2 linked regions of the Flectobacillus major DSM 103 genome follow. Each later gene encodes a partner of the first gene's protein in a complex. Links are inferred from orthologs where the notes say so. Each region holds a gene or a part of one and is shown in the gene's direction. Other genes may lie near its edges.

Evidence for each region.
Region 2: the proteins of uvrB (region 1) and FLEMA_RS70750 are in contact, whole or in part, in a crystal structure (PDB 7EGT), measured with the Thermus thermophilus proteins. The link is inferred for Flectobacillus major DSM 103 from one-to-one orthologs. Residues at the interface, in WP_096411307.1 of Thermus thermophilus: Glu23, Leu25, Arg26, Asp27, Gly28, Glu29, Arg30, Phe31, Arg55, Glu326, Asp327, Phe328, Glu379, Ser382, Gln383, His398, Gly400, Arg401; in WP_096412145.1 of Thermus thermophilus: His654, Arg656, Phe657, Gln666, Asp668, Glu669, Lys680, Arg681, Leu682, Ser683, Lys685, Tyr686, Ala687.

The regions. Positions count from the first base shown.
Region 1 is NZ_KE386491.1:3,786,496-3,801,508, reverse strand. The notes cover bases 1,410-4,327. They hold uvrB (excinuclease ABC subunit UvrB), read left to right. Parts: upstream 1,410-1,812; coding sequence 1,813-3,843; downstream 3,844-4,327. Other genes in these bases: pdhA (pyruvate dehydrogenase (acetyl-transferring) E1 component subunit alpha), read right to left, coding at 4,292-4,327; FLEMA_RS0137475 (arsenate reductase), read left to right, coding at 3,846-4,190; FLEMA_RS71605 (glycoside hydrolase family 16 protein), read right to left, coding at 1,410-1,665. In the rest of the region: mazG (nucleoside triphosphate pyrophosphohydrolase), read left to right, coding at 1-709; more of FLEMA_RS71605, read right to left, coding at 817-1,409; more of pdhA, read right to left, coding at 4,328-5,299; DNA replication/repair protein RecF, read left to right, coding at 5,563-6,663; FLEMA_RS71595 (hypothetical protein), read right to left, coding at 6,735-7,985; FLEMA_RS71590 (TrbJ/VirB5 family protein), read right to left, coding at 7,960-8,562; FLEMA_RS71585 (RNA polymerase sigma factor), read right to left, coding at 8,631-9,176; FLEMA_RS0137360 (cupin domain-containing protein), read left to right, coding at 9,368-9,880; FLEMA_RS71580 (DUF4136 domain-containing protein), read right to left, coding at 9,940-10,464; FLEMA_RS71575 (DUF4136 domain-containing protein), read right to left, coding at 10,622-11,206; FLEMA_RS71570 (DsbA family oxidoreductase), read left to right, coding at 11,358-12,059; FLEMA_RS71565 (DUF3316 domain-containing protein), read left to right, coding at 12,322-13,137; FLEMA_RS0137295 (S41 family peptidase), read left to right, coding at 13,155-14,159; FLEMA_RS71560 (efflux RND transporter permease subunit), read right to left, coding at 14,468-15,013. UniProt on the Escherichia coli protein: The UvrABC repair system catalyzes the recognition and processing of DNA lesions. A damage recognition complex composed of 2 UvrA and 2 UvrB subunits scans DNA for abnormalities.
Region 2 is NZ_KE386491.1:3,417,668-3,432,723, forward strand. What follows is about bases 1-2,961. They hold FLEMA_RS70750 (ATP-dependent helicase), read left to right. Parts: upstream 1-305; coding sequence 306-2,618; downstream 2,619-2,961. Other genes in these bases: FLEMA_RS70745 (acyl-CoA carboxylase subunit beta), read left to right, coding at 1-176; FLEMA_RS70755 (DUF192 domain-containing protein), read left to right, coding at 2,676-2,961. Also shown: more of FLEMA_RS70755, read left to right, coding at 2,962-3,191; FLEMA_RS0130830 (hypothetical protein), read right to left, coding at 3,424-4,356; gliding motility-associated protein GldE, read right to left, coding at 4,386-5,756; FLEMA_RS0130840 (single-stranded DNA-binding protein), read right to left, coding at 5,832-6,293; mutY (A/G-specific adenine glycosylase), read right to left, coding at 6,438-7,511; FLEMA_RS70760 (HU family DNA-binding protein), read left to right, coding at 8,028-8,312; FLEMA_RS70765 (tetratricopeptide repeat protein), read left to right, coding at 8,405-9,259; FLEMA_RS70770 (Rne/Rng family ribonuclease), read left to right, coding at 9,947-11,503; FLEMA_RS70775 (AAA family ATPase), read left to right, coding at 11,613-12,944; FLEMA_RS70780 (5-methylcytosine restriction system specificity protein McrC), read left to right, coding at 12,956-14,023; FLEMA_RS70785 (DUF6702 family protein), read right to left, coding at 14,007-14,546; RIP metalloprotease RseP, read right to left, coding at 14,551-15,056. UniProt on the Escherichia coli protein: A helicase with DNA-dependent ATPase activity. Unwinds DNA duplexes with 3'-5' polarity. Translocates on single-stranded DNA with 3'-5' polarity. Initiates unwinding more efficiently from a nicked substrate than double-stranded DNA.

The DNA.
Region 1 (15,013 bases):
GGATAAAAAGCAAACGATTGATTCACTGAGGCATTTAACGATTGAAGAAACTTATGAGCTTTCTGATGCTATTTTGGAAGGCGATATGACAGAAATCAAAAAGGAGATTGGTGATATAATGCTCCATTTGGTTTTTTATTCAAAAATCGCTTCCGAAACCAATACTTTCGATGTAGCCGATGTAATACACAGTCTTTGTGAAAAACTGATTAATCGCCACCCACATATTTATGGTGATGTAAAAGTAGAAAACGAGGAACAAGTAAAACAAAACTGGGAGGCCCTCAAAATCAAAGAAGGTAACAAATCTGTACTATCGGGTGTACCAAGCTCGCTACCAGCCCTAGTAAAAGCCATGAGAATCCAAGAGAAAGCAAGAGGTGCAGGCTTTGATTGGGAAGAAAAACACCAGGTTTGGGAAAAAGTAGAAGAGGAAATGCAGGAATTTAAAGCCGAATTTAATGTAAACGACAATGCGGCTATTGATACTGAAAAAGCAGAAGCCGAGTTTGGTGATTTATTATTTTCGTTGGTAAATTATGCTAGATTTATCAATATCAATGTAGAAACAGCTTTAGAAAGAACCAATAAAAAGTTTATTAAAAGGTTTCAGCATATTGAATCAAAAGCAAAAGAAACAGGGAAAACCCTACAAGATATGACCCTAGCCGAAATGGATGTGTATTGGGAAGAGGCAAAAAGGCTATAATTGCAGAGATACGTCTCTCGTCAAAGATTCAAAATTTAATTTTGAGAGTGAAACCAGAAACCCGTGAGCTTGTAGCATTCGGGTTTTTATTTTTTTTAGGCATTTCTTTACTCATTGGGCAGGTATTTATATGCCCTCACATAATCTACTTCCATTCGTTGTGGAAAAATACTATCATCAACGCCCCGAAGCCCTCCCCAGCCTCCGCCTACTGCAATATTGAGCAACAAATGAAACGGATGGTCGAAAGGATATTCCTCCCAGCCATTTTGAGAATTTTTGAAAGAAAAATAGGGTTCATCGTCTACAAAAATATCTATACCTTCGGGGTACCAATCTACCCGATAAGTATGAAAAGCTGTGTTAAAATCAGGAACTATCATATTCCGAGTGAGGGGGTTATCGCCTGGTATACGCAATGTCGAATAGGTATGTACAGTTGCGTGTACGCTTCCTGGGTTATACCCAACGTGTTCCATGATGTCTATTTCACCATTTTCTGGCCAATTATCGGGGCTATATTTCTTTTCAGACGACAGCATCCAAATAGCAGGCCATGTACCTCGTCCTGTGGGTAATTTGGCCCTAACTTCTATTCTGGCATATTCAAAATCCTGTCTATCTTTGGTAACAAGCCGAGCCGACGTATAGGTATTTCCCTCAAAATCCTCTTTGTGAGCCTCTATAACCAATCGTCCGTTTTCAACTCGTGTATTTTTGAGGCGATTGGCCGTATAATATTGAAACTCGCCATTACCCCAGCCATGGCCACCTTCGGCATAGTTCCATTTTTCGGGATCGGGCAATCCTTCATAATCAAACTCGTCATACCAAAAGGGGATAGAGTCAAATACAGCACGCTTGTTATGTTTGTTCAAACTTATTGAATCAAGAGGTTGTTGATAACGAAAGGATAACAAGAAAACACCAAAAACTAACAGAGGAATGATTTTCATAAAATACTAAGGGCCTTGAGCGGAAAGGCCGCCATAATGATTGTGGTTCTTTTATTAGTAACTACCCACAAAACTGTATTATTGTTTTGTAAAGACCAAAATTACCAACACTTTTTTTAACTTTATAAGTTCTAAAAAATAACCCTTATGGATTTTAAACTTTCTTCAGAATATAAGCCTACTGGCGACCAACCTCAAGCCATAGCCCAATTGGTAGATGGCATCCAAAAGGGTGAAGCCAACCAAACACTACTAGGCGTTACAGGCTCTGGAAAAACCTTTACTATTGCCAATATGATTGCTCAGCTTAATCGCCCAACTCTGATTCTGAGCCATAATAAAACTTTAGCAGCTCAACTTTACGGAGAATTTAAGCAGTTTTTCCCAGAAAATGCCGTCGAGTATTTTATCTCTTATTACGACTACTACCAGCCCGAAGCCTATATTGCTACTACTAATACCTATATCGAGAAAGATTTGGCTATTAATCAAGAAATTGATAAACTCCGCTTATCGACAACCTCCTCGCTGATGTCGGGACGCAGAGATATTATTGTGGTGGCCTCGGTTTCGTGTATTTATGGTATGGGAAACCCCGACGAGTACAAAAGGAGTATTTTGAGAATAGCCATTGGAGAGATTATTTCTCGAAATCAATTTTTGTTTAGACTCGTAGAGATTCTGTACTCCCGCACAGAAGCAGAGTTTCAAAGAGGTACATTTCGGGTAAAAGGCGATACCGTCGATATTCATGTTCCTTATGCTGATTTTGGCTATAGAATTATTTTCTTTGGCGATGAAATAGAAGCTATTCAGCGAATCGACCCAATAAGTGGTAAAAAATTATCTGATGAAAAGATAGTTGCTATATTTCCTGCTAATTTATTTGTAACGGGTCGAGATGTTTTGATGAGGGCTATCAACGAAATTCAGGATGATATGATGGCACAAATTAAGTTTTTTGAAAGTGAAGGTCGCCTCATGGAAGCCGACCGCATTAAGCAAAGAACAGAATTTGATATGGAAATGATGCGAGAGCTAGGCTATTGCTCGGGTATCGAAAATTATTCTAGGTATTTTGACAGACGAAAATCTGGACAACGCCCTTTCTGCCTATTAGATTTCTTTCCTGAAGACTTCTTGTTGGTTGTAGACGAAAGCCACGTAACAATGCCCCAAATAAGGGCTATGTGGGGCGGCGACCGCTCTCGCAAGGAAGCATTGGTTGATTATGGTTTTCGCTTGCCAAGTGCAATGGACAACCGCCCATTAACTTTCCAAGAGTTTGAGGATATTAGTGGACAAACGGTTTTTGTCAGTGCAACACCTGCCGACTATGAACTGCGTCGCTCTGAGGGCGTTGTGGTAGAGCAAATCATTCGCCCAACGGGACTATTGGACCCAGAGATTGAAGTTAGACCAAGCCTTAACCAAATAGATGACCTTTTAGAAGAAATACACATTCGGATAGAAAAAGAAGAAAGGGTTTTGGTAACAACTCTAACCAAAAGAATGGCCGAAGAACTTTCTAAGTATATGGAAAGGGTAGGAATAAAATGCCGTTATATCCACTCAGAAATTAAAGCAATGGAGCGGGTTGAAATACTTCGAGAATTACGCCTTGGTGTTTTTGATGTTTTGGTAGGGGTTAACCTTCTCCGTGAAGGATTAGACCTGCCTGAGGTATCGCTTGTAGCCATTATGGATGCCGACAAAGAGGGTTTCTTGCGGGATATTCGCTCGTTAATTCAAACAATTGGCCGTGCAGCTAGAAATGACCAAGGAAAAGTATTGATGTATGCCGACCGTATGACTGGTTCAATGCAAAAAGCAATTGAAGAAACCAACAGAAGAAGAGCTATCCAGATGGAATATAACCGAGCAAATGGTATTACGCCAAAAACTATTTTACGCTCAAAACAAGCCATTATGGAACAAACCTCTATTGCCGATATGATGGGCAAGCCAAGCAAAAACAATTATTATACCGAACCACAAGAATTACAGCTCGCCGCTGACCCTGTGATGGCTTATATGAGCAAACCTGAAATAGAAAAACAAATAAAACAAGTGCAAGCCGATATGGACAAGGCAGCCAAAGAACTAGACTTTATTGTTGCGGCTCGACTTCGTGACGAAATGTTGGCTCTTAAAAAATTATTAGAAACCAAATCATAATTATGTACAAAATATATGGCATTCCTAACTGTGATACCGTAAAAAAGGCTATCACTTGGCTAAAAGACAACAATATTCCTTACGAATTTCATAATTTTAAGAAGGAGGGTATTACAATAGAAAAACTCCAAGAATGGTTAGAAAAATACCCTTGGGAAACATTGGTCAATAAAGCTGGCACAACTTGGAAAAAACTAGAAGATGCTCAAAAAGCCACAGACCAAGCTTCGGCTATAGAACTGATGCTTCATCAAACATCGGTGATAAAAAGACCTATCCTTGAATCAGATACCGTTATAGCAGTTGGGTTTAAGCCCGAAATTTACCAAAGTATCTTTCAGTCGTAAAAAGCGAGTGTTGCCCTGAAAAAAGTATATGCCCTCATGCTTTTTGTATGATAAACCACTACCATACAGAAACCATGAGGGCATATTTCGTTCAGATATTATTATTCTACAGGAAATGGATATTCCTCTACATAAACATCTTTGTATGCTTCAGATGGGTCTGGCCAAGGCGACTCTTCCGAGAATTTCACCGAAGCTTCAACTCTTACTTTGATAGCAGCATCAATAGCAGCCAATTCCTCTTCTGTAGCAAATTCATTATCTAAGATAGATTTTTTCACTTGCTCGATTGGGTCACGCATTTTGTAGGCTTCAACCTCTTCTTTAGTACGGTATTTTTGAGGGTCAGACATTGAGTGTCCTCTATAACGATACGTTTTGAATTCTAAGAAAGTTGGTCCTTCACCAGCTCTAGCACGCTCAGCTGCACGGGCAACTGCCTCGTGTACAGCCTCTACATTCATACCATCGACAGGCTCAGATGGCATATCATAAGCCTCCCCAATAGTATAAAGGTCAGTTACGTTAGAAGTACGTGTTACGGAAGTACCCATAGCGTATCCGTTGTTTTCTACCACAAAAATAGCAGGTAGTTTCCAAGTCATAGCCATGTTAAATGCTTCGTGCAAAGCTCCCTGACGAACAGCACCGTCACCAAAGTAACAAATGCAAAGGTTACCAGTTTTCTTGTATTTTTCAGCAAAAGCCAAACCTGCCCCCAAAGGAATTTGAGCTCCTACGATACCATGCCCACCTACAAATCCAACTGATTTATCAAAAATGTGCATTGAACCACCTTTTCCTTTTGAAATACCCGTTGCTTTTCCAAAAAGCTCAGCCATGATTGTGTTAGGGTCTGAACCCAAAGCCAATGGAATACCGTGGTCACGGTAAGCAGTAATATACTTATCACCTTCACGAAGTGCCGAGGCAGCTCCTGAAGAACAAGCTTCTTGACCGATATAAAGGTGACAAAAACCACGAATTTTTTGCTGACCATACAATTGTCCTGCACGTTCTTCAAATTTACGTTGGAGTACCATCGACTCGTACCAGTACATGTAGGTCTCTTTCGAGTATTTTACTTTGTTTTCAGCTTTCTTTGCCATTTTTCTAAATGAGTGAATGAGTGATTAACTTGCGTCGAATCTTACGATTAAGTAAATGAGGGAATAAAATCAACGTCTTATTCGCTCTTGCTCATCCGGACCTGCAATCCGAATGTGGGCTGTCAAGGATTTGCAATCCCCCGAAACAGGCGTTAATTTGCAATGCGAAATTAGTACAAAACCAAGAACCGACCAAAAAAATATCACAATAGACGGTTGATTATTAGACATAAACATTAACTCAAGCATTCATTATCAATAATATGTACTTACAACGAATCAGTTTAACCAATTTTAAAAGCTACGAATTCGGCAATTTTGACTTTTCAAAAAGGATAAACTGTATCGTTGGGGAAAACGGAAGTGGCAAAACCAACTTGCTCGATGCCATTTATTTCTTGGCTCTAACTAAAAGCTCGATAAGTACTCAAGACGTTCTGTGTATCAATCATGAGGCCGAATATATGATGATTGATGGTATTTTTGCTAATATAGATGCCAATACCAATAAAGAAGCTCAGATTACATGCTCATTTCAGAGAGGACAAAAGAAGGCCGTGCTTCACGATAAAAAACCTTACGAAAAACTTTCTGAGCATATAGGCAAATTTCCTGTGGTTTTACTTTCACCCAACGACACCGATATTGTACGAGAAGGAAGCGAAGAACGCAGAAAATTTTTTGATGGTGTTATTGCTCAACTCGACCATGAGTATTTAGAAAATCTTTTGCTTTACAATCGAATTTTAGCTCAACGAAACTCTTTATTGAAACAATTTGCTGAAAAAAACTACTTTGATGCCGATTTATTAGATATTTATTCCGACCCACTGGTCGAATATGCCCTAAAAATTCATGCTACTCGTTTGGTTTTTTTGGCAAAATTTCTTCCTATTTTCAAAAAACACTATGCCAATCTTTCTGAAAGCCGTGAAGAAGTTTCACTGGTATATGAATCGGAAGTGATGCAGGAGGGCTTTGAAAATATTTTTGGGAAAAATCGCCAACGAGATTTGGCCGCCCAACGAACTACCATGGGTATTCATAAAGACGATTTTCTTTTTGAAATCAATAATTTCACCTTAAAGAAGTTTGGTTCGCAAGGCCAGCAAAAATCGTATGTAATAGCCTTAAAGTTGGCTCAATTTGAGCTATTAGCTTCTGAGAAGGGATTTCAGCCTATTTTATTACTCGACGATATTTTCGATAAGCTCGATGACAGAAGGATTCAGCAACTCATAGAAATGATGATTGATGGTACTTTCGAGCAGGTATTTCTTACCGATGCCCGCCCCGAAAGAACCCAGCAACTACTCAATCATTTGAATGTACCTATTCAGTACTTTGATGTCACTAAGAAATAGAGGTGTTTGGCTTACACCGAGGCAACAAGCTAAAGGGTTACTTATTGCCTCGATGAGGTATTTACTAGGCTTTATTTTTCTAAAAACTTTACACCACCATAATTTGAGTGAATTACGATTTTTGTACCTGAACCTTTGCCTATTTTGCCTTTATAGGTTTTGGTAGGCATCCAACCCATACGATTGGTTTCGTTACTATCATCAGGATTTACTGTAAAGCTAAACTTTCCTGAAGGGTATTTAAAATTGGCATAGTTGACTGTTACATCAAAATCAGCATTACATTCGGATGTAACAGGAAGCTTCACGGAAGTATAATTACACTTTATGTCTAGTGTTTTGAGGCTTCTTGGCAAATCTATTAGTTCTAGGCCATCCGAAAAACTAATATAAATTTTGCCATTATCTCTAATTGTACCAATTTTACCGCTAGAATACTGGATATTTCCATCTAAGGTATTTACTTGGTCGAGGTTGAGCGAGCCAAAGTTATTTTTCAATTTCAGCAAATTCGCTTTGTCTATAATCAGTTTTGAATAGGCAATTCTTAAATCAGCTTCATCTAACTGCCTAATGGTTGCTTTACCATACTGTACATTAATATCTTTTTCTGTACCCGTTAATCGCTCAGAGGTAAAGTTACCGTAATTGGTATTAATCGTTAAAGGTGCCGAAAACTCTGCTACATGCGTATTACCGTATTTATTAGAAACTGCTAAAGCATTATTCTTGGGCATAAATACCTGATAATTAACTTCAACACCCTGACGTTCGACACTCTCAGAGCCATCTTTACTTTTCCAAGACCAATTAGACCACCACTTATTATTGCTACTTTCAGAACCAATCTCTGTTCTTAAAACGATTTTATCACCAACCCTCATTTCAGCAATATTCACTCCATCAACATAACTTTGGGCTTTTTCTTCGGTATTGCCATAGCCCGTAATACTTATTTCTATTTTGAATTCATTTTTATTCCAAAGCTCAACATTCACCATACCATGTTGATTGTGTATCTGAAGTTGATCTTTGGCATCTACTTGATAGGTTTTCAAAATAGTTTTGCGTTTTTCGGCATTACCTAAGCCAGCAGCTTCGCCCTCAGTAATAACAAGGCAATTAGCTTGGGATTGCTTGACACTTCTATTGTTATTGATAGTTACCTGACCCGTACTGCTAATAGTCATAGTTTTTATTTCACGGGTATTGGTGGTACTTGCACGCAAATTCCCATCGACCGTATTTTGTGCTAATATGCCATACGACACCCCAAAAATCAGCACAAATACATTTTTATATATTTTGAATAATCTTTCCATGATTTTTCTTTGCTTCTTTAACTTTGTGAATAATAGATAACTGTTGATTCAAAATATCTAATTGTACTTGCAGATTTTGAATCATTGCTTTCACTAACTCTTCCTGATTGGGGGTTTGGGGCAATTCCGCTCTCAGGCTTTGGTAGTCGTGGTTGAGCCTCTCGATCTCTTCCGAAAACTCTTTATAAAGGGCTGGCTCGTTGGTGGCTATTTGTTTTATTTCATCACGTTTGGTTTCGATAAGGTTAGCATAATGTACCATTTGCTTGCTATACTGAGGGTTTACCTGATTTACGATAAGGTCTGAGCTTTCGGTCTGTTTTCTAAAAAAATACACAGAGCTAATTCCCAAAACTAAGGCAACAGTAGCCACTACTCGCCAGTATCGCTGTACATCAGGGATAATGGTGATAATATTATTTTTTTTAACCGTTTTGGTTTCATCTTGGTTGGCGGGCAAATGTTGTTCTATTTTATCCCACAATCCTACCGATGGTTCAAAGTTTTCAAACTCATCTCGATTATCTCTTACGAAACGCTCTAAGCGATTTGAAGCTTTTTTTGAATGATTCATCATATTCTATAACATATCTATAATTCCGAAAAGCGATTTACAATATCAAATCTTCTTTATGGCAATGTCGATTATGCCTTTTTTAAAATTTCTAAAAGTCGTTTTTTAGCTCTGATATATTGCGTACGTGAGGTAGACTCAGCTACGCCCAAAATCTCGGCAATTTCCTCATGGTCGTATCCTTCAAAAAGATATAGGCTTAGTACGGTTCTAAATCCGTCGGGCAATTGATGGATAGCCTGCTGTAAACGAGCCACCTCCCAGTCTATTGCTTCGTCGTCATATACTTCGTCTTCTACATCGTCGGCTACTCCTTCTATATCAATAATTTCGGCTTTTCGCTGTCGGAGTTGGTTCAAGGCTCTATTGATTACAATTTGCTTGAGCCAAGCCCCAAAGGTGCTAGTTTGTCGAAAATCATTAATTTTGGTAAAAGCATCCAAAAATGCATCTTGCAGAACGTCTTCTGCTTCTCCCACGTGGTTTAGAATTCTGACAGCAACATTAAACATCGACTTAGCATAAAGCCGATATATTTCATACTGAGCCTTGCGTTCGCCCCTGCGGCAAGCCTCAACCAAATGTAGATGTCGGTCTATGTAAAGTGTTTGTTCCAGTGTTTTATAATGTTATTCGTTAGAGATTTTTCAGAATGGTTAATCGTTTGATTTTCATAACGATGAATTTTTGTGACGAATAACAATTTGCTGATTTTCGAGGTAATGACACCACCCATTAAAGGAATGTTGCAAGCTTGTTTAAAAATTTATTAAAAATACTATTACCTCCACACAATAATTTTGTATTCATGGAAAATTCTCTTAAAAATGCTCGCTATTGGGTAGAAAAATTTAATATGTTGTCGCATCCTGAGGGCGGATATTTTGCCGAAACGTATCGTTCTTCCGAAAATATTCCACAATCGGTACTTCCCCAAAGGTTTAAAGGCAATAGGTGCTTTTCGACAGGTATTTATTTTCTTTTAGAAAATCATCATTTTTCGGCTTTTCATCGAATTGAGTCTGATGAAATGTGGCATTTTTATGCTGGTGGGCCATTAGATATTTATGTGATTGATAAAAATGGCGTATTGAATATCATAAAACTAGGAAACAACCCTGACCACGACGAAGTATTTCAGGCTGTTGTACCTGCGGGTTGTTGGTTTGCATCAAAGCCCCATATCAATAGCCCTTATTCGTTGGTGGGCTGTACGGTTGCCCCTGGTTTTGATTTTGATGGCTTTGAATTAGCCGATAGGGCTACACTCATCGATTTATACCCTCAGTACCAAAGCATCATTTCGTTGCTCACTCGATAAATAAAAAGGAGGCTATCTCATCAAGATGAAACAGCCTCCTCAACAGTTTATTGCTGCAATTAATTTCTGGGCAAATAACCGTATGCTACCGTTTTGTATTCGTCCAAAATACTTCTAGTAAGTGCTTTTATTTGTCGTTCTTCTAAGGTTGTTTTAGGTTTCAGAAAACCCGATGCCATACCCAACCAAATAGATTTATTGAGGTTTTCATCTATCATCTGAATCATGAGTGTTCCGCCTTTGAGGGTTACTCTACGGGTCGAGTATTCGGGAAGGTCTTCATCAAGTTTGCGACTATCCTTAATTTTCAACTTATTTTCATACAAAGAAAAAACAATAATAATATCGGGAGACTGCTCTGATTTACGAAAACCCCTTGCTTTCATTTGATTGTCTATCTCTTCCAAAATAGCCGATTGATTTTGGGTAGCCAATAGCGATTCGCTTTGGCTAATGATTACCTGATATGTTTGATTAAAATTATGACTCATTACATGGTCATTGTTGGCTTGTACAGCAAACTTTTGTCTGCTACAAGCTCCTGCCAAATAGGCTATTACCAATAATGCGAATATCCTTTTCATCTTGCTATTGGGGTTATTGTCAAACATTTAATGTACAGGACACAAATATTTAACAATTTTTTAACATTGCAAGATTTTTTTGCACTATTCTAATTAAAAAAATAAAAAAGAGCCCCTGTAATGTAGGCTCATTTATTTGTATGGTATTTGTTAAGGCTTATTTGCTGGCAATTACCATGCTCGAAGTGGGCTTTCCTGCCAAGTAATTTTTGGCAAAGATTCTATAATTATCAAAAATTTGTCGAGTGGCTGTTCTCAAAGCCTTTTCGTCGATAACATTGGTAGGCTGTTGAGCAATACCAGCCGCATAACCCATCCAAATCGGGCGGTTAGTATCATTTTCAACAAATTGTAGTAGCAGAGTTCCCTTACGTAGCTTTACTCTTTTGAGTTCTTCATTCATGTTTTCTTTACCTAACCCCCGAAAAGAACGTTGAAGTACAGATAAATTAACATCACTCGGAAACAGTGCATAGAATACAATAAGGTTGGGGCGTTCCTTGGTGTCTAAATACCCCCTAAGCCGCATTTGGGTATCTATTTCGTCGATAACGGCCTCAAACTTGTAGGTCGTATCCATCACTGTAAATTGTTTTTCAATACAGGTGAAAGACTCATAATTAGGTTTAAAAACCTCGTCTTCAATTTCTCGGTGGCAAGCAGAGCCAACCTGAAAACTGTTTCGAGTACATGCACTCATCAATAAAAGAGCCGCAAAAACATAAAAATACAATTTCCTCATATTCGTTAGAATTTATCAAGAATGAAACAGACTAAACATTTATATTAACTATTTGATTACTAGATTGTTTCAACAAACCAACTATGCAAAATGTATTTGTAGGAATTTAAAAAGAAGATTAGGTGTTTTGAAAAAAACAGATTAACTCATTATGACTGACAAAAAACCAACCATTAGAATAGATGTTGTTTCTGATGTAGTATGTCCTTGGTGCTACATAGGAAAACGTAGACTTGAAAAGGCTATTGAAAATACGCAAATTTCTGATAATGTGCAAATTATATATCACCCTTTTCAATTAGACCCCTCTGTTCCTTCAGAAGGAGTAGACTTCAATACATACGCACAAAATAGATTTGGGGATGGTTATTTACAAAAATTTTATCAAGTTGAGCAAGCAGGCCAAACAACGGGGCTTGATTTCGACTTTGAGCAACTCCCAAAAGCTATTAATACTTTCCATTTACACCGACTTTTGGCTGTAGCTGCCGAAAATGGCCAACAGGCAGTATTAAAAGAAGCTCTATTGAAAGCCTATTTTATTGATAAGCTAGATTTGACCGATAAAGATGTTTTGGTTGCTATTTTGACACAAATAGGCTGGCCGTCTGAAAAAACTTTGGCTATTTTAGCTTCAGATAGGGGTTCGGACGAAGTAAAAGAAGAAATGCACTATTTCAGGCAATTGGGTGTAAGCGGAGTTCCGTTTTATATTATCAACAAAAAATATACCTTGTCGGGGGCACAACCAAGCGAGGTATTTGAAGAGGCCCTTCAACAAGTTATCAAAGAAATAGCAGTAACAGTAGAAACCCAAAACAATAGTTGTGATATTGAAACAGGCGAATGCTAAATAAGCCCAATCATAATATACTATCCTAAAATTTTGCTTCTCTTGGCAATAAAATAGTTTGTCATTGCCATTTTATATAATTTAACGGAATATTTTCCTAGCAAGTAGTTGTTCAAGGCTGTGTTATGATGATTTTAACACTGAAAATTGCCTAAAAATAACAATCTTCAAGGAAGATATTCCGTTTTCTTTTACTACCACTAATTGATTTCTTTCAAAATTCTATTGATGACATAATACTCGATGAATTCGATTAAAAAGGATGAGATTTGTACTGTTTTTATTGCTTTGTGGTAGTCTAGGAAGAAGTTATGCACAAATTTCGGCTGATACACTTCCATTTTCCCAATCTAAGGCTTTTTTATTAAAAATAGGCTCTACAACGTTTAGAGACAATTTTTTAAGCCCAATTAGGTATCAATTACCCTCAATTGGGGCAGAAATGAGCTATAATGCTAAAAAAGGCAAAAAGTTATCCACAAAGTTATCCACACTTCGTTTAGGTATTCCACAAACCTCCCGAACACTGCAAATATGGAGTTTTGAGTTTCAATTACACTATGCCCAACACTACCAAGTTGTTCAACAGCCTAGCTCTTCATTGTATATAGGAGGCTTTGCCAACCTTGCTTTTGCCTCGCGTGTGTCGGATATATACAAACTTGGCTATGGCAACAACGAGGTGTCGGTAGATGCAGGCTCGCATATTGGTTTGGCACTTGTTTATGCCAAAAGCTTTAGTGTTTTGCAATATCCTATTTTATTCCAAAATACCCTTAATATTCCTATTATTAGTGTATTGGGACGCTCGGGGTATGCCCATGATGCCTACTTTAAAGAAGAGTTAATCCGCAACTTAGGAAAATACATTTATGTGGGTAGCCTCAATCATTTTTTATTGGTTCAGAATAAAACGTACTTTGATTTTGCTTTTAAGAATAAACCCAATGCCAAACACTCGCTCCGCCAAACAGCTTGGCGATTAGGAATTGACTGGCAATTCAAATCTTTTGATAAACCGTCTGAACTACGCTTTGGGAATACTTCATTGGTGCTTGGCAAAGTGATTATTTTTTAACATTTATGCTCCAAAATATGAAATATAGGTTAATACTACTCATTACGCTTGTATGTACTGGCTGCGAACGCCTGCTGATTTCGCCCGATGAACAAAATACCAATGTGTATAACTTTGAATTACTCTGGAAAACGATTCATGATAAATATTGCTACTTTGAGTTAAAACATATTGACTGGAATGCTATTCATACTAAATATTATGCTAGGGTAAATGATAGTCTTAGCCAAGAGGCTTTTTTTACAGTTATGAGCCAAATGATGAACGAGCTAAAGGATGGACACGTAAACCTCCAAATTCCGAATACACGTTTTTCTTATACTTATTATTCTAATCAAGGTTTATTGCGAGGGTATGCTCGTAATTTTAATGATAGTATTTTAACCAATCAGTATTTAAAAATTGGTTATGGACAAAAAATACGCCATATCGTATTTCCGCAAAATATTGGCTATCTCTACTATGGTAGTTTTTCGAGTTCGTTGAAAGATAGCGAATGGGATACCATTTTTCAGGACTTTGTAAATACCAAAGGCCTTATTATTGATGTAAGAGATAATAGTGGGGGGTCAGTAGAAAATATCAAAACACTGATGAAACATATTGTTTCGCAAAAAACCTTAATTGGCTATACCAGAAGTAAAAATAGCGAAGAACCCAACGATTTTAAAGCATATACCCCTGTGTATGTTGAGCCTTCGGGTACTCCTTTTTATAAAAAAGTGGTGGTACTTACCAATAGACGGGTATTTAGTGCTGCAAATATGTTTGTTTCGGCTATGTCCGAGCAAAAAAATGTTGTTTTGGTTGGCGATATTACAGGAGGCGGAGGAGCTGGGCCTATTGGCGGAGAGTTGCTCAACGGCTGGTTGTACCGCTTTTCAGCTATGGCGTTTTCTAATAGCCAAAAACAAGATATAGAAAATGGGGTTAGCCCCGATATTAAAATAAATATCTCGGCCAAAGATGAAGAAAATAATATAGATAGTATTTTGGAAAGAGCCTTTTTAGAATTCAATTAGTAATCCTTATTCTAAATTGAGTAATGAGTACTTCTTCTTTGTGCCTACTTTGCAGCAATAGAGACGTAATAGTAGGTGTCTAAAAATAAGTTATTTAGTAGATTAATATCAAACATGAGTCATCCCGAATTTTGGGATAGTTTAAAATTGTTTGTATTTACTGGGATTCACGAGGTAGACCATCGTGCTATTAATCAACAAGGCGGTCGAAAACTAATTTCGACCGCCTTGTTAGTTCTAAAAATTCGAGATAACTTATGTTTTCAGAATCACTCATTCACAATTTACTAAATTTGGAATGACTCATGTTATACTTCTTCTACTGTTTTTTTCTTAAAAAACTTAGTACGCACCCGTTCATTGATATAATACATACAAGGTACAATTACTAAGGTTAGGACAGTCGAGAAACTCAAACCAAAGATAATTGTCCATGCTAAAATACCCCAGAATACAGCACTATCACCTCCAAAAGCAATATGTGGGTTAAATTCTGTGAACATAGCAACGAAGTCGATACTCAAACCTACAGCCAATGGAACAAGCCCTAAAATAGCCGCTGATGCAGTTAATAATACAGGTGTTAAACGTACACTTCCAGCCTCAACGATTGCTTCTTTCAGCCCATAGCCTCTGCTTCTTAGCTCGTCGGTAAATTCAATTAATAGAATACCATTTTTTACCACAATACCCGCCAAGGCAATAATACCTACCCCCGACATAATTACAGAGAAAGTCATACCAAATGCCATGAAGCCAAGCAATACACCAATCAATGATAATAAAATAGTACCGAAAATAATGATTGGTTTTGAGATAGAGTTAAACTGAATAGTCAATACCAAGAAAATCAA
Region 2 (15,056 bases), 380 kb from region 1 along the record:
AAGAAATTATCGACCGATATAATACCCAAACTACTCCGTATTATGCGGCGGCGAGGCTTTGGGTTGATGAAATTATAGACCCACTAGATACCCGAAAGATGATTGCAAAGGGTATCGAAGCAGCCAATAATGCCCCTATCGAAAAAGCCTTCAATGTTGGAGTTATTCAAACCTAGCAGAGGTTATTTGTCACAAAGCCCTTCCTCTTCTCTTTTTTTTGTAATTTTGGAAAAAGGTTTGAACCACAAGCCATCAATTTGCCCAATAGCAAATTGATGGCTTCTATATATTAAGTGTATCTATTCATGATGAATTATTTAGAAAGCTTGAACGAACCGCAGCGGGCAGCGGTACAGCATATTAATGGGCCATTGATGATTATTGCGGGTGCAGGGTCGGGCAAAACACGTGTCTTAACCTATCGTACAGCTTATTTGCTTGAGCATGACGTTGACCCTTTCCAGATTCTATTACTTACTTTTACCAATAAGGCCGCAGGCGAAATGCGAACAAGGGTTGAGAAGGTTGTAGGTAATGATGCCAAAAACCTTTGGATGGGTACATTCCACTCTATTTTTGCTAAAATTCTTCGGTTTGAAGGAAAACACCTTGGTTATACTTCCGACTTTTCTATCTACGATACCGACGACTCTAAATCTCTTATCAAAAGTATCGTAAAAGAAAGAGGACTTGATGATAAGGTTTATAAACCCAATGTAGTTTTCAATAGAATTTCTGGAGCCAAAAATCGACTTATCGGCCCCGACGAGTACCTCAACAACCCTATTATTCAGGCCGACGATGCCGCAGCCAAACTTCCAGAAATGGGAAGGCTCTATAAACTATACGCTTTACGTTGCTTTCAAGCTAATGCTATGGACTTCGATGATTTGTTGTTCAATACCAATATTTTGTTTAGAGACCACCCTGTGGTTTTGGATAAATACCAGCGTAAGTTTAAATACATTATGGTAGATGAGTTTCAGGATACTAACGTTTCTCAGTATTTGATTATCAAAAAACTGGCCGCTATGCACAACAATTTGGCGGTTGTTGGCGACGATGCTCAATCTATTTACGCTTTCCGTGGGGCAAATATCGAAAATATTCTCAATCTTGAAAAAGATTATCCAGGCATGGAAACTATCAAGCTTGAACAAAATTACCGTTCTACCAACAATATTGTTCAAGCAGCCAATTCGGTTATCGCCAAAAACAAAGCCCAACTCAAAAAGAAGGTATTTACAGAAAATGAAGAAGGTTCGCCTATTGATTTAATTAAGGCAGCTTCCGACAATGAGGAAGGACGATTGATTGCAACCAATATTTTTGAAGCAAAAATGGCATTAGGGTTACGCAATACAGACTTTGCTATTTTGTACCGTACCAATGCCCAATCGCGGGCTTTTGAAGAAGCCCTTCGCAAACTCAATATCAAATATCGTATTATTGGGGGCTTATCGTTTTATCAACGTCGTGAAATCAAAGATTTATTGGCCTACCTCCGTTTTATTATTAACCAACGAGATTCGGAGGCTTTCAAACGTATTATTAATCTTCCTAAAAGAGGTATAGGCGATACCACTATTGCCAAAATTGAAATTACCGCCGCCGAACAACAAGTACCCGTTTGGGAAATTGTAGCCAATATCCGCCTGTTTCAGGCTGGGCGATTTGCCGATACCATCGAGGGTTTTGCTGATTTAATCAAATCCTTCAAATTATTGGTCGAGGTTCAGCAAAAAGACGCTTACGAAATAGCGGCTCATGTGGCCAAGGCTTCGGGCTTGCTGAAAGAATTACACGAGGACAAAACAGTAGAAGGGCTTTCTCGATATGAAAACGTACAGGAATTACTCAACTCTATCAAACAGTTTGTCGATAACCCCGATGTTGAAGATAAATCTTTGTCGAGTTTTCTTCAAACAGTTTCTTTACTCACAACAGCCGACGACGACGACCCCGATGGCGACAACGACCGTGTTACAATGATGACGATTCACGGGGCTAAAGGGCTAGAATTCAATCATGTATATGTAGTTGGTATGGAAGAAGACCTTTTCCCTAGCCAAATGATGCTACAAAGCAGAGCCGATTTAGAAGAAGAACGAAGATTATTTTATGTAGCCATTACTCGTGCCGAGAAAAAACTGGTAATGTCGTATGCCGAAAGCCGATACCAGTATGGCCGCCTAAAACCTTGTGAACCAAGCCGTTTCCTTGATGAAATAGACCCAAAATATCTACAGTTTGCGAAAAATATCAGACGAGCTGTCGAAGAGACACAAAGGCTTCCTCAGGGATTTGTCAGAAAGGTAGACAAACCAGTATCTTCTACCATCACCAATAATAACCCAACGCCTGTTTCTAGCCTTATTCAGAAAAAGACCAGTGTAAACGCCGCTCCAGCTAGCTATGTACCTTCTCCTGATTTTGCACCTAGCGATACCCGAAATTTGCAGGAAGGCAACAAAGTGGAACACCTAAAGTTTGGTTTTGGTACTGTCAAAAAAATGGATATTAATGGTAACGACCGTAAAGCTATCATTGTGTTTGAAGGAGGTGTAGGCGAAAAAACATTACTATTAAGTTTTGCCAAACTCAGGATTCTCTCATAAATGATACAAGGATATGGCCGCTTTATACGTTATTGGATTATTTAATTTGTAAACATCATGAAAAAAATTGTTATTCTTCTTTTTGTAGGTTTATTATTGTTTGGAAGTATGATACCCAAACTCATCAATATTTTTAGGAAAGATGATGAAGTAAGCACAATTAGTAATAACCCAACCAATGCAGTACCTAATGAACCTCTTTTTGTCAAAGAAGGGGAATTAGTCTTTTTGAAAAATAACAAACAACTAACCATTGAGGTAGCCGACAACGAAGCCGAAACGACGCAGGGCTTGATGTATCGTAAAAGTATGCCCGATAGCTGTGGAATGCTGTTTGTATTTCCCGATAGCCAAGAACGCAGCTTTTGGATGAAAAATACATATATTCCCTTAGACATTCTGTATTTAGATAGTCAAAAACAAATTCTTACGATTCAGGCTAACCGCACACCCTTTTCTGAAGAGGCTATTCCTTCTCTCAAAGAAGCTCAATATGTATTAGAAGTAAATGCTGGATACTGCCAAAGAAATGGGATTCAGCAAGGCGATAAAGTTGATTTCAAGATTCAATAGTATTATTTTATCCTATACAGTGAAGAGAATGAGTGATTCTGAAATGTAACATAAAAATGGAAGTCATCCCGAATATTTAGAACAAATAAGGCGGTCGAAATTAGTTTTTCGACCGCCTTGTTTGTTTAATAGCCTAACAGTTATATATTTTTTTCCAATAAATACTAACAACAGGTCTCTATTGCAAATTATCCCGCAATTCAGAATGACACATATTTAGGTTTTCTCATTCCTATTTCGTTTGTCGGGCATACCAGTACAAATTTACAGGAAGATTATAATCGGTAGTTTCGCCAATGGTAAAATACCCCTTGGCATCCAAAGAAAAGCAAATACCTTCGCCTTGTGCCTCTTTTGAAGCATCATAATTATAATTGGTCAAAGAAGCAGGACGAAGCAATACCTGTGGGAGAGTCTCACCAGTTTTTCTCCTCCAATGAAAAATCTGACCATAATTACGAACCAAAATTTCTTGATTATCGGGCGATATATCGCCAGCAGTAATATAAAAGAGTTGGTTTATGGCTGTAGAAAAAGAAACCTCTTCTACAAATTCGGCTGTTGTTGTCTGGGTATATGATTGTGGATATTTCAATCTATATAAACGTTGTTTATTTTCTCGTTTCGACAAAATATAAATATCTTTTGTGGCATGATCAATCATCATACACTCAGCATCACGCGGGCCATCGGGATACACAAAATTAATGGCTTTTACACCAGTAAGCGTAATTTTTGAAGAAGCCTGAACCGTTTGGCTGCTTGTATTGGGTTCTAATACACGGTAGATTGTACAGCTTGGGTATTGGGCATTGTTATCACCTATATCAGCTATGTACAAATAATTACCATCATCAAACTTCGTAATAGCAATATCTTCCCAATCACGGTTAGTTGCACCTTCCAAATAAAACTCTTTTGTCCCTTGTCCTTTATTATCTATTAGAAAAATTCTATTTGAATCGCCACTATCATTATGAACCCAAAGCATTCCAGGGTTAGTATAACTAGCTATAATACCCGATGCTTCATCCAAAGCCTTGTTCTGGATCGAGCCTACATTAGCACCAGCCTCAAAAGTATCAATAGGAGTATCAATAGGCGTAGGATTGTCGTCACAAGAAATTAGCAATCCTAAAATCAGTATACTATACAGTAATTTCATTAAAGTATGTGTTTCGCAAAAGAGTACGACTAGGTAAGTTCTCTGCTTGTTTCATCGGTTTCTTCGGTTCTAATAGTCACCTTTACCCTTTTTATGCGGCGAGTGTCTACAGAAGCAATTCTAAATCTAAATTTATCAAAGTCAATTTCCTCACCTGCATGTGGTAGTCGAGTAAACAGCTCGATGAGTAAACCCGCCAAAGATTCGCTTTCGCCCTTGGCTTTATCAAAAAAGTCGTTATCTATACTTAACGCCCTACAAACATCATTTAGTGTTACTTTTCCTTCAAACTCAAACGAGCCATCTTCCAAAAGCTTATATCCTACTTCCTCTTCATCGTATTCGTCGTTGATATCACCCACGATTTCCTCAATAATATCTTCCATCGTAATAATGCCTTCGGTTTCACCATATTCGTTTACCACAACAGCCATGTGTACTCTTTTCTCTTGAAAATCGTACAGCAAGTCATCTATTTTCTTACTTTCAGGAATAAAAAATGCCTGATGAATCAATTCTTGCCAATTGAAATACTCATTTTTCTCAATATGAGGTAATAAATCCTTGATATACAATACCCCTTCTATTTTATCAATAGTTTCTTTATAAACTGGCACACGAGAGTAGCCCGATTTATTGATTTTGTCCATCAACTCATGAAAGTCTAAAGTAATATCAAAAGCCGTTACATCACGTCGAGGACGCATGACACTTTTGGCCGAAGTACTACCAAAGTTGACAATTCCTTTCAATATATCTTTTTCCTGAGCCGACGTCCCTTGTCCTGTCGTAATTTCGAGGGCGTGGTTCAGTTCATCGGCTGTAATGGTATAGCCTTTTCGTTCTACCCTTTTTTCGATAATATTACTAATACCCAATAATAACGAAGAAAGAGGCTTAAAAACAAAAGTAGCAATATCAATAAGAGGAGCTGTCAATTTGGCAAATCGTAGGTTATTCTGCTGAGCCCAAACTTTAGGAATCAGTTCGCCAAAAAAGGTAATGATAAATGTTACCCCTACCAATAGAATAAGAGTAGCCACAAGCCCTTCTTTTTCTTTTTCTCCCAGAATTTGCTCTGTCAAAAAAGTAGAAATCGTAACAAAAGTAATATTGACAAGATTGATAAAAATCAGCAAAGTAGCCAATAGCTGTTGAGGTTTGTCGAGGAGCTTGGCGATGGTGCGTTCGCTACTACTATCACTTTCACGGCAAGCAACACGCTCTTCGGCCGATAAAGAAAAGAAGGCTACTTCCGAACCTGCCAACAATGCAGAAAGCCCCAATAGAGCTACAAGAATAAGTGCGTCAATGCCATAAACGCTGTACGAGGAGGTGCTTTCAACTTGTGCTAAAAGCACCCTAATCGGGTGATAATCGTCAGATAATCGAGTTTCCAAGAGTTTGGTTTGTTTAGTTAAACATAAGTTGTGGGTTATGTTTTATGATAATAACCCACAACAAACGATGAACCTTTAGAAAGGTAAGTCGTCGCCACTATCGCCTGCATCAAATGCTGGAGTAGGTGGTGTTACAGGGTTGGGCCTTGGGGCAGGAGCAGCTTGTTGTGGAGCTACACTACCAGACTCATTGTTACTATTGTCATTTTTACCTCCTACCAAGGTTAGAGCAGTACCTCTAATTTTCATGGTTTTGCGAGTAATATTGTCTTTATCTACGTATTCTTCGGTACGGATACGCCCTTCCACATACACAGGATTTCCTTTTCTCAAATACTGCTCTGCAATATTAGCAAGGTTGTCCCACATCTCAACTCGATGCCATTCGGTTTGTTCTACACGTACACCTTCTTTGTTTGTATAAGTTTCAGATGTAGCAATGCTAAAATTAGCAACCTTTGTGCCACTTGGCAATACTCGAACCTCAGGGTCAGAGCCAAGATTGCCCAGCAAAATAACTTTGTTTACGCCAGCCATTTGTTTCGTGATTTTAAAGTATAATTTTATATTAAAAAAGTCATATAATATCTGTTTTTACGCCAAGGTGTACTGGTAGTCACAGAAACATGAGTCAATTTAACAAAAAAGCATTCAAACTCCAATAGTCTTTTGGCTTGATTATTAAGATATAATACCCATATTTTGAGTTAAGTAGTTGTTTATCAAGGTAGATTTAGGTAAAGCCTCTACCTCATCGAGCGAATAAAACTGTATATTCTCTGGCAAATTTAGAGAAAAGTCTGCATTAAGTTTTATATACCAAAACTTTGTCTGGATTCTTTGATGTGTTAAAATATGCGTATAAAGAGCTGATTCACTTTCGATTAAGCCATGCTGAAGGAGCTGAGATAAGAACTCATTTTTTTCGAGTAATTTTTCGAGGCCCATCAACTCGGTAGCTTCTATAAGGTAAAAATCAAACATTCCTTCCCAAATATCCTTATTGATACGCTTGTTCATCAAAAATCGCTGTTGTTGTTCTACTACAATATAATGAAAAAACCGCTCACGTACTTTTACCTTTTTAGTTTTGACAGGTAATATCGTTTGTTTTCCCTCAGAGCGAGCTACACATTGATCTGCAAAAATACAAAACATACAAGCAGAGGGCATACCTGGGGTACACTGTACCGCTCCAAACTCCATGATGGCTTGGTTGTGTGTACTAGCGTTTTTTTCAGGCAATAGTGTGTTGGCCCATTCCGAAAAAACTTTTTTAGCATCATTTCCCGAAATATCGGTTTCAATACCAAAAACCCTTGCCAATACACGATACACATTGCCGTCTAAAACGGCCACGTTTTCGTCATAGGCAAAAGAGGCTATAGCTGCTGCGGTGTATGTACCTACCCCCTTCAAAGTTAAGAGCTTTTCATAAGAATCAGGGAAGATCCCCCCAAACTGTTCGACTACTATTTTGGCGGTAGCATGCAAATTGCGTGCACGCGAATAATACCCAAGCCCTTGCCAAAGCCTAAGCACTTCGGCTTCGTCGGCTTTGGCCAAATCAAATACCGTAGGAAACGCTTCTATAAACTTATAATAATAGGGCATTCCCTGTACAACTCGGGTTTGCTGCAAAATTACTTCCGAAAGCCATATATAATAAGGGTTACGAGTATTTCGCCAAGGCAAATCCCTTTTACATGAATTGTACCAATTGATGAGTTTTTGAGAGAAAAAATTATTTTCCAAAAGAATCTAAAATAATGAGTGAATAACAAATATGGATTAACCATGTACAAAGATAGTACACGAAACAAGGGATTTTCCGTTATTTAATTTTAACAATCCAAAGCCAAAATAGTTCGTCGAAAAACAGAGGCCATAATTGCGTAATCGCTAAGTAGAAGAAGTGGTAAAATTTTGTTATTCAGAAAAAAGAACGGTTGAAAAACGAGGTAAAAATAGAAGAAAAACAAGAACAAAGAATTAGATTGATTTTCTAATGAGTATTCAAATAGCTAAATATTAAGCAATTACGAAAAAAAAGTTATGACATTTGTTTATTGATTCTTTCATAATTCAAACCAAAGTCGTACCTTTGTGACCCTTAATAATCAGGGGCTTATAATTTGATGCTGTGAGAGTTAGCAAAATTCACTGAATTCAACGTAAGTTGATGCTAATTCAACTGAATTTTTTAGAAACTTATCGCAATCAACAGCCATTGTATATCATATTTTATTAACTCCTAAAATTTTTAAAAAAGTGACAAAAGCAGACGTAATCGCAGAAATCGCAGACAAGACGGGCATTGACAAAGCAGATGTATCAAGTACTTTAGAGTCATTCTTCACAGTAGTTAAAGATAATTTGGCTGATGGAGAACCTATTTATGTACGTGGATTCGGTAGCTTCGTGAACAAGAAAAGAGCTAAGAAAGTTGCTCGTAACATCTCGAAAAACACTTCAATTGTGATTGACGAGCATTTTATCCCTAGCTTCAAACCTGCTAAAATCTTTGTTGAGCAAGTTAAAACTAACGCTAAGTAATCATTGGAAATAAGGTATCAGTTATCGGTTATCAGTTATTAATGAACTATTTCCTGATAACAGATAGCCTATAACAGATAACCATTCAGGAAATGCAAAAGTCTTTTATCCTCATAATTGTGGTTGCGATTGGTACAGTTGGTGCATTGTACAGCCTTCCCAAAGTAGTAGTCAGCGATGAGAAAAAGACGCTTGAACAACCTTCTCAAGTGGCTACTGCAAATAGGGACAAGGCGGTTCAGCCAACTGAAACGCATACTGACACCGACGAAGACCATGGTAGTGCTCTAACACCACAGCAATCAAAAGTTGTGGATGAATTAAGGGCCAAGTTCTTGGGTAGTTCTGACAAGAAAGGTAAAATCGAGCTAGCAAACAAGCTTGTTGCAAGTTTCACAGAATTTACAAAGTATGATAGTGCTGCATATTATGCAGAAGAAGTAGTAAAGTTAGATGCCTCGGAAAGTAATATCATGAAAGCGGCTGATTTATATTATGAAGCTTTCACGTATGCTGTAGACAATGGTAAAAGTGCTAAAATGGGGGAAAAAGCTAGAGCTCTTTATCAAGATGTTTTGAATAAAAACCCTGATAACCTCTTGGCCAAAACCAATATGGCTATGACTTATGTATCAACTTCTACCCCCATGCAGGGTATTATGTTGTTGAGAGAAGTAATTGCCAAAGAACCAGAATTTGAACCAGCATTGTTCAACTTAGGTATATTGTCGATTAGGTCAAATCAGTTTGGAAAAGCGGTAGAACGTTTCAAACAAATTCTTAAAATTAACCCTGCCAATGCTAAGGCTGCCTTAAATTTAGGATATTGTTTAGCCGAACTTGACCGAAACGAAGAAGCTCGGAAAATTCTTGAGAAAGTACTAGCCAACACTAAAGATCCTCAGGAAAAAGCTGCAGCAAACGAAATTTTATCAAAATTAAAATAAGTTTCTGGGTAAGTTCCTACTTTCTGGCTAAATTGTGCCCGAAACGGAATCAAAACTAGAAATAACTCAAACAGATTTCATAACATTTAAAACCTTTTAAAGTCATGCCTTGCGGAAAGAAAAGAAAAAGACACAAGATTGCAACACACAAAAGAAAGAAGCGTCTTAGAAAGAATAGACATAAGAAGAAGTAATCAGTAACTAAGGATTAGTGCATTTTGTAGTGCTAATCCTTAGTTGCTAATTACTGTAAAACAGGCTATTTTCTAGTTTAGAAAGTTGCCTGTTTTTGTCGTTTTTGTGAGATTGTTCGGTCTAAACAATATTTAATTGCTCCAAACCATCGTAGTTATTATAGTAAATGGAACAGTTATTTGGTCATGACAGCTTGGTAATCGTTGCCTATTGCCTATTAGCATAGACACATTCCAACAATACGTCACCGATATTAAAGTCAATTCAAATTAACAGAGTATAGACTCACTTTTATCCAAAACTCATTGATTCTTCAATGACTCCCCTCTTGTAAAATCCAACTGGAAAGTATATTACATTATCCAATAGCGTTTTTTACATTGGGCACGAACCCTTCTATATGATGTCTGATTATATTGATTTTCTATTTGCCGCAACTCACAGCGACCATATACATTCTTATTCTATTCACTTCTAATCCTTCAATCACCTGTGAGTAACGAATTAATTATCAATTCGACTCCCAAAGGTGACCGCATTGCTCTTTTGCAAGACAAAAGGATTGTGGAGTATCACTTAGAGGAGTCCGAGCCACACTTTTCTGTAGGGGATATCTATCTCGGAACAGTAAAGAAGATGGTGACGGGATTGAATGCGGCCTTTATCGACATTGGTTATGAAAAAGATGCTTTCTTGCACTACCATGACCTTGGGCCCAATGTCAATTCCTTGAATAAATTCACCAAAGATGTTATCGCTGGAAGGCTTAATTCTGGAAGATTAGACAACTTTAAACTTGAACCCGAAATAGATAAACACGACAAAATCGACAAGGTTTTGGGCAAAAATACGCCTATCCTTGTACAAGTTGTGAAAGAACCTATTTCGACCAAAGGCCCCCGATTGTCGTGCGATATTTCAATTGCTGGACGATTTACGGTTCTTGTACCTTTTTCTAATGGAGTCAATATTTCAAAGAAAATTACAGCTAAATCTGAAAGACAAAGATTACACAAATTGATGTCGTCGATTAAACCTGCTAATTTCGGTGTTATTGTTAGAACTGTTGCTGAAGGTAAAGACGTAGATGAGCTTGATAAAGATTTGAAGGAATCTTTGGCTAAATGGGATTTGGGAATGAAGGCTTTGAGGTCGGCCAAACCTCGTGACAAAGTCATTGGTGAAATGAGCCGTGCTACGTCGATGCTCAGAGATTTATTGAACGAAAATTTTGATAGTGTTATCGTTGATACACCAGAATTGTTTCAAGAAGCCCGAGCTTATGTACAGCATATTGCTCCAGAAAAAGAACGAATCGTAAAACTTCACCAAGGTAAAACCAAGGTTTTTGAACAATACGGTATCGAAAAACAACTCAAAATGCTCTTTGGCCGCTCAGTAAGCTTACCTGCTGGGGGCTATTTGATTATTGAACACACCGAAGCGTTGCATGTAATTGATGTTAACTCGGGCAATAAATCAAATAGCGAAGAAGACCAAGAAGCTACCGCCGTGAGTGTCAATATTGAGGCTGCCAAAGAAATTGCTCGTCAATTAAGATTGCGTGATATGGGCGGTATTATCGTTATCGACTTCATCGACATGAAGAAAGCTGAAAACAAAAAGCTGATCCATGATATTATGAAGGAGGAAATGAAGTCTGACCGTTCTAAATACACAATTCTTCCACTAACCAAGTTTGGCTTGATGCAAATCACCAGGCAGAGGGTTCGGCCAGAAATGAATGTTGTGACGGCCGAAAACTGCCCAACTTGCGGAGGAACTGGCAAAATCACTGCTAGCATTATTGTTTCTGATGTAATAGAACATCACTTAGAACATATTGTTAGTAAACAAAACGAAAAGAAACCCACTATTGTATTACATCCATTTTTGTATGCTTACTTTACAAAAGGGCTTTTTTCTCGTAGATTAAAATGGTATTTTCAATACAAAACTTGGGTAAACCTTATTCAGGATAGCTCATTTGGCGTTACCGATTTCAAGTTTCATAACAACCACGGAGAAGAAATAGAACTCAATGGTTAGTACATTTATGAAATAACGATAAAACCCGCTTGCACTTGTGTAAGCGGGTTTTTCATTCGTATCTGTTGTACTTATTGCCTAAAGCTACCCAAATACTTATATTTGCCCTATGTCTTTCAAAACTCACAGAAATTATTGGTGGCTTAATGTCAATCCCAAAATAGGGTCTCTTGATTCAATGCGTTTTAATCAAGCTCAGCTTTTTGCCTCGCACAATGAGTTTGGCAATAAACGTCGTATTTACAAAAATTTTGGAAGTGTTCAAAAAGGGGATTTAATGATTGGTTATGAATCAACTCCTATCAAGCAAATAAAGGCTATTCTCGAAATTACTGAGCCGTTGCATTTCGACCCTCAATTTGGTGAAACGATTGGCTTTACCATTAAAGACAAAATTCCTCAACCTATCGAATGGGCTGAACTCAAACAAATTCATTTTTTTAAAGACTCCGAAATCCTCAAAAATAACCAAGGAAGTTTATTTAAACTTACCGAAGATGAATTTGAGGCTATTCAGGCTATGATAGACCTCCAGAAGGAATCTAGCCACCGTGAAAATATTGTGATTCCTTATGAAAAAAATGATGCTCTTACCGACTTGTTTCTCAACGATGATAAATTTGATGACATTATAGATACTCTTCGCTATAAAAAGAATATCATTTTGCAAGGCCCTCCTGGTGTCGGAAAAACCTTTCTTGCCAAAAAATTGGCCTATACGCTTATTGGTACACAAGACGACTCTCGGCTAAAGATGGTACAATTTCACCAGTCATATTCTTACGAGGATTTCATCCAAGGGCTTCGTCCCGACGGTGATGGTGGCTTTAAGCTCAAAAATGGTATTTTCTACGAATTTTGCCGATTAGCTCAACGCAATGCTGGTATCGACCATTTTTTTATTATTGATGAAATCAATCGGGGAAATTTGAGCCGTATTTTTGGAGAACTCCTTTTACTCATTGAATCAGATAAGCGAGGGCGAGCCAATGAAATTCCTTTGACTTATGGCGACAAAGATTCTGAGGCGTTTTCTGTACCTGAAAATCTCCATATTATTGGTACAATGAATACCGCCGACCGCTCTTTGGCCATTATCGACTATGCTCTTCGGCGTAGGTTTGCATTTATTACCCTAGAACCGCTATTTAATAGCAAGTTCAAAAACTACCTTAATAGTCAGGGTTTAGACAACGCTTTTATTGATAGGATTATCGAAAAATTGACCGCTCTTAATCAAATAATCAGTCAAGACCGCAACCTCCAAAAAAGCTTTCAGATTGGTCATAGCTACTTTACCAATTTTCCGATGGGAGAAAACCCTCAAAAATGGTACAAACGCATTATTCAACTCGAAATAGCCCCGTTACTAGAAGAATACTGGTTTGACCAACACGAAAAAGCTGAAGAAGCTATCAATGATTTACTGGCAATAGCCTAAAAAATAATACCATGATACCTATCGAAAATATTTATTTTCTACTTTGTTATGCTTGGAACCGACTCGAACAACGAAATCTGGTATTGGCAGGCACAGCTGGACAAAAAGATATTTATGAATTGTTGTGCTCGGTATTACTCAAAGAAATCAAAGTACTTTGGCAAAAAGGCTACTTTAGCCACTACAACGACAAGCTGCATTATTTTCAAGGTATCAAAGGCAAAATTAATCTCAATCAGTCGCTTCTCGCAAATGCGTTCCCCAAAGGATATGCCTATTGTGAGTTTGACGAATATTCGTCCAATATATTAGTCAATCAGGTACTAAAAACAAGCCTTATTAGGCTTACACGTATTGCCAGTATTCCAGCAACCTTGCACCGTGAGTTACAATTAGAAGTTAGAAAGTTGTCGCAAGTAGATGAAATTCAGTTGCACCAAGACATTTTCCCTAGGGCTTTTTTACAGTGCCAGCGAGACACCACTTATACTTTTTTATTGCATATCTGTGAGCTATTATTTACCCAAAGTATGATTTCAGAAAAAGGTGATGAAATTTTATTTCGAGATTTCTTCCAAGATGAAAAGAAAATGGCCTATTTATTTGAAGACTTCACCCGTAATTTCTACAAAATAGAACTCAAAGGTGTTCGTGTGTTTCGGGAAAGGCTACACTGGCAACTAGAAGGAGAACAGAAGAATTATTTGCCCAAAATGCAAACCGATATTAGTATGCTCTTTATTTCTGGCAGAAAAATTATTATCGACACCAAATATTACACCCAAACCCTAAGTAGCTATTTCAGTACAGAAAAAATCCATACAGAAAATCTTTACCAGCTTTTTGCTTATCTCAAAAATCAATCCGACCCCCACGCTGAAGGAATTTTATTATACCCTACCGTAAAGCAACATTTGAGTCTGAGGTATTCCTACGAATCACATCAAATCAGGGTAGAAACTATCAATTTGGCTCAGCCATGGCAAGCCATTCATAGTGACCTATTAAAGATTGTAGAAGAAAATACAAACCCCTCAGGCATTTTACCAAAGGGGTTATCAATCAAAAAGATACTGTAAATACCCTATTTTTTTGATTAAAGATAAAAGACTTTTTATCGTTCTGGTAAAAGATATTCACAATATTGGTTTGATCGTCAAACATATCGATCAATACATCATTTTGTAGCTTAATACCATTGATAGCTTCATTGATAGGTAATTCAATATAGAGCCACATCGCATCGCCCTCTTGTTCCTTTCCTAGTAGTTGGTAAGGCAATCGTTGATTGCGAGTATTAAGCACCGCAAAATGCTTTTGAATATACTTATCTATCAAAGCATCATATTTGTCAGTTTTATCCAATACAATCTTTTTATTCTGGTTATCTCGTGTCAGTACCGACTCTAGGTCATCTTTAAATACCCGTAAGCTAATTTCAAAAGATTTCTCTTTGGGGTTATGACGCATTTCGGTAATACTAGTATGAAAGGCATGTTTTTTGAAGGCCCCCAAAGAAGCCACTATTATACATCCTAAAAGCAAAAACCTGTAAGATATTCCTACAGGTTTTGCATTATTTTTTTGATTTTTTAGTATCATATTACTAGAAAAACTTTTTGAAAGCTCCGTTTCCTAAAACAAAAACCATCAAGCCCAACAAAATAATTGTACCTACTTGTTGTGCACGCTCCATAAACTTTTCTGATGGCGGTCGACCCGTTACAATTTCAAAAATCAAGAATAAGGCATGTCCACCATCTAGGGCAGGTATTGGCAACAAATTCATAAATGCCAATGCCATTGATAATAAACCTGTCAAGCTCCAGAAATTGAGCCAATCCCAGTGAGAGCCATACATATCAGCAATTTCAAAAGGGCCACTCAGAGCCTTATCGGCACGAACTTGTCCAGAAAAAATCTTTTTGAAACCCTGAATATTTTTCCACACTACATCAAAGGCATCATGAACCCCCACCACAAAAGCCTGTCCTAAGCCATAATCCTCGTGTGATTTTTTGATGATATATTCAGTAGCAAACCCAACAGTACCTTCTGGAGTAACCGTCATTTTAAGGGTATCTACTTTACCATCACGCAAAATGGCTAATG